DNA from 2 places in the Streptomyces purpurascens genome. Region 2 is predicted to be linked to the other one. Evidence: riboswitches for the same ligand, from Rfam matches in the RefSeq annotation. Region 2 holds a riboswitch; the other holds the start of a gene.
What was found. A riboswitch is a leader RNA that binds a small molecule or an ion and turns the genes downstream of it on or off. The one in region 2 is predicted to bind glycine.
Positions count from the first base shown of each region.

Region 1: another riboswitch for glycine. It lies ahead of gcvT (glycine cleavage system aminomethyltransferase GcvT); the one in region 2 lies ahead of gcvP (aminomethyl-transferring glycine dehydrogenase).

Region 1 is NZ_CP108341.1:6,492,679-6,495,140, reverse strand. Features, by position in the region: gene OHU35_RS29780 (AAA family ATPase) at 71-739, opposite strand; glycine riboswitch at 922-1,022, shown strand; glycine riboswitch at 1,024-1,150, shown strand; gene gcvT (glycine cleavage system aminomethyltransferase GcvT) at 1,190-2,311, shown strand; gene gcvH (glycine cleavage system protein GcvH) at 2,412-2,462, shown strand, end outside.
Region 2 is NZ_CP108341.1:1,551,136-1,553,597, forward strand. Features, by position in the region: gene gcvP (aminomethyl-transferring glycine dehydrogenase) at 1-1,015, opposite strand, end outside; glycine riboswitch at 1,192-1,287, opposite strand; gene OHU35_RS07080 (PRC-barrel domain-containing protein) at 1,401-1,775, shown strand; gene OHU35_RS07085 (DNA polymerase IV) at 1,793-2,462, opposite strand, start outside.

The sequences.
Region 1 (2,462 bases), 4.9 Mb from region 2:
CCACGAACACAGGCTCACCAGCCGCGGACACGCCGCGGGCCCGCGAACACCGGCTCACGGGCCGGGGCAGTCAGCCCGCGAAGCCGATGCGGTGCAGGGCGTTCGCCGCGTCGCGGTCGGCGAGGATCGCCGAGCCGCAGCCGGTCGGCAGTTCGCCCCGTTCCACCTCGCGCAGCAGTCGGGTGGTGGCCGCGCGGTGGCGCAGGAACGCGTACCGCGAGACGCCGCGGCCGCGGTCGCGCTGGCCGGCCAGGGCCTGCTCGGGGGTGACGTCGAGCATGAGCAGGTGGAGCGTGCCGCCCCGGCGGCGGGCCTCGCGGGCCAGCCAGCGGCGGACCCAGGCCTGGGTGCCGCAGTCGTGCACGACGACGGCCTCGCCGCCGCGCAGGGCGCGGCGCAGCCCGGTGTAGTGGGCGAGGCGGACGAGCGGGCGGTAGACCCCGTACGGCAGGGCGCGCGGCATGCGGCGGTCCCAGTGGTCGCGGGTGTCCTGGGAGTCGATGCGCCGGCCCGGCACGGTGCGCCGCATCAACGTGGACTTGCCGCTGCCGGGCAGTCCCGTGACCACGACGATGTCGCGGGGGCCGAACAGCAGCGCGTGCGGGCCGCGGCCGGCGCGCTCGCGCAGATCGCGGACGACCGGCACCGGCTGCGGGCCGCAGGCCGCATGCGCCGGAGCGGTCGACTGCTCGGGCAGCGCGATGCCCGACGTCGTGGCGTACGCGGTGGTCCTGTTCACCGTGATCGTCCTCCCCTGGGGCCAGGTACGGAGTCCCATGCCCGCCGAGTGTAAAGAGAAGGTAATGCCCGATGTCTCTGGTTTTAGTCCTCTTCCTGCAACAGGCCTGCTACAGGGTGGTCCCCCTGCCACCCCGCGACAATGCGTGCAATGATGTGCCCGCCAACTGCATACCGGCCGTTTGAATCCGCGCGGGAGAGTCCCCAGCACCGTCCGACGCTGGGGCGCCGAAGGAGCAAGTCCCTCCCTTGAATCTCTCAGGCCCCGTTACCGCGCGGGCGAGGCACATCTGAAAAGCGGGCCGCACCCTTCTCCGGAGTCCGGGGAGGCGGCGTGGCCCCACCCAAGGTGCAAGCCGTGTCCCGTGTGGTCATGGCGAACCTCTCAGGTTCCGATGACAGATGGGGAGGAACGACCTCGCCCGTCATGCCCCTGGGAGACGACCGACCGATGAGCAGTACAGGAGAACTCCGCCACACCGCGCTCGATGCCCTGCATCGTTCGCTCGGCGCGACGATGACCGACTTCGCCGGCTGGGACATGCCCCTGCGCTACGGCTCCGAGCGCGACGAGCACAACGCGGTGCGCACGAAGGCCGGGCTGTTCGACCTCTCCCACATGGGGGAGATCACCGTCACGGGGCCGGGGGCCGCCGCCCTCCTCGACCACGCGCTGGTCGGCAACATCGGCGGGGTCAAGCCCGGCCGCGCCCGCTACACCATGATCTGCCAGGCCGACGGCGGCATCCTCGACGACCTGATCGTCTACCGGCTGGCCGAGCAGGAGTACATGGTCGTCGCCAACGCCTCCAACGCCCAGGTGGTCCTGGACGCGCTGGTGGAACGTTCCGCCGGCTTCGACGCCGAGGTGCGCGACGACCGGGACGCCTACGCGCTGCTCGCCGTACAGGGCCCGGAGTCCCCGGGGATCCTGAAGTCCCTCACCGACGCCGACCTCGACGGCCTGAAGTACTACGCCGGTCTGCCCGGCACGGTCGCGGGTGTCCCGGCCCTCATCGCCCGCACCGGGTACACCGGCGAGGACGGCTTCGAGCTGTTCGTGAAGCCGGAGCACGCCGTCGAGCTGTGGCAGGCCCTGACCAAGGCGGGCGAGGGCGCCGGCCTGGTCCCGTGCGGGCTGTCCTGCCGCGACACGCTGCGCCTGGAGGCGGGCATGCCGCTGTACGGGCACGAGCTGAGCACCTCCCTGACGCCCTTCGACGCCGGGCTCGGCCGGGTGGTGAAGTTCGAGAAGGAGGGCGACTTCGTGGGCCGCGAGGCCCTGGCGGAGGCCGCCGCGCGCGCCGAGCAGAACCCGCCCCGCGTCCTGGTCGGCCTCGTCGCCGAGGGCCGTAGGGTCCCGCGCGCCGGGTACCCGGTCGTCACCGGCGGCGAGGTGATCGGCGAGGTCACCTCCGGCGCCCCCTCCCCCACGCTCGGCAAGCCGATCGCGATGGCGTACGTCGACCCCGCGCACGCGGCTCCCGGCACACCCGGTGTGGCCGTGGACATCCGGGGCAGTCACGAGCCGTACGAGGTCGTGGCGCTGCCGTTCTACAAGCGCCAGAAGTAGACACTGGCCACGGGCCGCCACAGCGGTCCCGGGCATCTCACCCCCGCTCACCAGCGGTCCCCTTCATCAGCACTCCCGCGCGTACAGGAGAATCCAGGCCATGAGCAACCCCAAAGAGCTGCGGTACAGCAAGGAGCACGAGTGGCTGTCG
Region 2 (2,462 bases):
TGCTGGTGGCCTTCTCACGACGGATGTGCTGCTCACGCGTCTGCAGCGCCAGCCGGTAGGCCTTGTTCCCGTCGGCGTCCACGGACACGCCCACGAGCCGCCCGGGCAGGCTGCGCGCCATCTTCTCCCCGACGGCCATGTAACCGGCGTGCGGTCCGCCGAAGCCCATCGGCACGCCGAACCGCTGCGTCGTCCCGACCGCGATGTCCGCGCCGAGCTCACCGGGCGACTTCAGCAGGGTCAGCGCGAGCAGGTCGGCGGCGACGGTGACGAGCGCCCCGAGCGCGTGCGCCTGGTCGATGACCGGCTTGACGTCCCGTACGGCTCCGGAGGCGCCCGGGTACTGGATCAGCACGCCGTTGATCTCACGCTCGGCGATCTCGGCGGGGATGCCGTCACTGAGATCGGCGACGACGACCTCGACACCGGTCGGCTCGGCCCGGGTCTCGATCACGGCGATGGTCTGCGGCAACGCGTCCGCGTCGACCAGGAACAGGCCCTTCTTGTTCTTGCCCAGACGCCGCGACAGCGCCATGGCCTCGGCCGCCGCGGTGCCCTCGTCGAGCAGGGAGGCGCCGGAGGTCGGCAGTCCGGTCAGGTCGGCGACCATGGTCTGGAAGTTGAGCAGCGCCTCGAGCCGGCCCTGCGAGATCTCCGGCTGGTATGGCGTGTAGGCCGTGTACCAGGACGGGTTCTCCATGACGTTGCGCATGACGACCGGCGGCGTGAACGTGCCGTAGTAGCCGAGCCCGATCATGGAGCCGAGGACCTGGTTGCGGTCGGCGAGGGAGCGCAGCTCGGCGATCACCTCGGCCTCGCTGCGGGCGCCCGGCAGGTCCAGTGCCTCGGCGCTCTTGATCACGGCCGGGACCGCGGCTGCCGTCAGCTCGTCCAGCGAGCCGTAGCCGACGTGCGCGAGCATCTTGGCGCACGCCTCGTGGTCGGGGCCGATGTGGCGCTGCTCGAAGGGAACTGCCTCTTCGAGTTCGGAGAGCGGAATGCGATGGGCGGTCATATGCGGAGGCCTCCTGGTCTGACACGACCTTCGAGGGGCACCACGGCACGGGTACCCGGACGGCCTCCCCCTCTGTCATGTCAACCTGAGAGCTTCACCGGATCGCCCGAAGGCCTCCGGCTTTCACCGTCGGTGAGAGCGGAAGCCGTGACATCCGCCCTGCTTTCCAGAGTGACCTCGTCCGTGCGGTACGTGGGCCTGAGAGATTCCGGGGAGGATTTGCTCCTTCGGCGCCTCCGATGGTGTCTGGAGGACTCTCCCGCACGGGGTCAGCAGCCGTTGTCAGCCTACCAGCGCGGTCAACGCACGAACCTTCGAGTGGCCGCCTCCTCGATTGTGCCGTTTTGTAGTGGTTACGGATGAGTTGCGACCATGTGGAGGGCCCGTGCGAACCGATATCGATCCGCGCAACCTGATCGGCCGCAAGGCGTTCGACCGCAACGGAACCAGGATCGGCACGATCGACGAGGTCTACCTCGACGACGCCACCGGCGTCCCGGAGTGGGCGGCCATACGGACCGGTCTGTTCAGCAGGGACGCCTTCGTCCCCCTCGAGCCCAGCGAACTGATCGACGGCGCCCTCCACGTGCCCTTCGACCGCGCCCTGATCAAGGACGCTCCCGACTTCGGCGTGGGCCGCCACCTCTCCCCGGAGCAGGAACTCCAGCTCTACCACCACTACGGTCTCGACGTCGCCGCCCCTCCCCCGCTCCAGGACCACCAGTTCGGCAAACTGGCGGGCACGGACGAGACGGCCTGAAGCCCCCGGCGAGCCGCCTAAGGGGCGGCGGACCGCAGCCCCACACCCCCGGAGTCACCATCCGGCGCATGGTCCCCCTCAGGCTCTCGTAACACCAGCGGCAACGGATCCGCCGGCTCCAGCTCCGGATCGTCGACCCGGAAGGTCCGCACCCGCCCAGGCTCCGAGCCGGGCGTCTCGAACCGTACGGTGACCCGCCCCAAGCCGCTGCCCTGCACCCATCCGTGCCCGAACCCGGCGTGCCGCACATCGTGCCCGGCGGGCCAGCGCCGCTCGGCCGGCGCGGGCCGTTCCTCGACCGGCGCCGCGGCGTGCTCCTCGACCGGGCCCTCCGCGACCGCCCGCTCCCCGGCCGCCTGCGCGAACAGGTCCTCCTGCGTGTAGTCGGCGAGCCCGCTGACTCCCACCCCGAGCAGCCGCACGCCGCCCGTCGTGTCGACCGAGTCCAGCAGTCTGGCCGCCGCTTCACGGATCACCCCGGGATCGTCCGTCGGCCCACGCAGCGTCTCGGACCGGGTGCGTGTCGAGAAGTCGTACCGCCGCACCTTCAGCACGATGGTCCGCCCGGACAGCCCGGCCCCGCGCAGCCGCTGTACGCAGCGGTCGGCTAGCCGCTGCACCTCCAGCCCGACCCGCAGCCGGTCGTGGATGTCCACGTCGTAGGTGTCCTCGACCGACACCGACTTC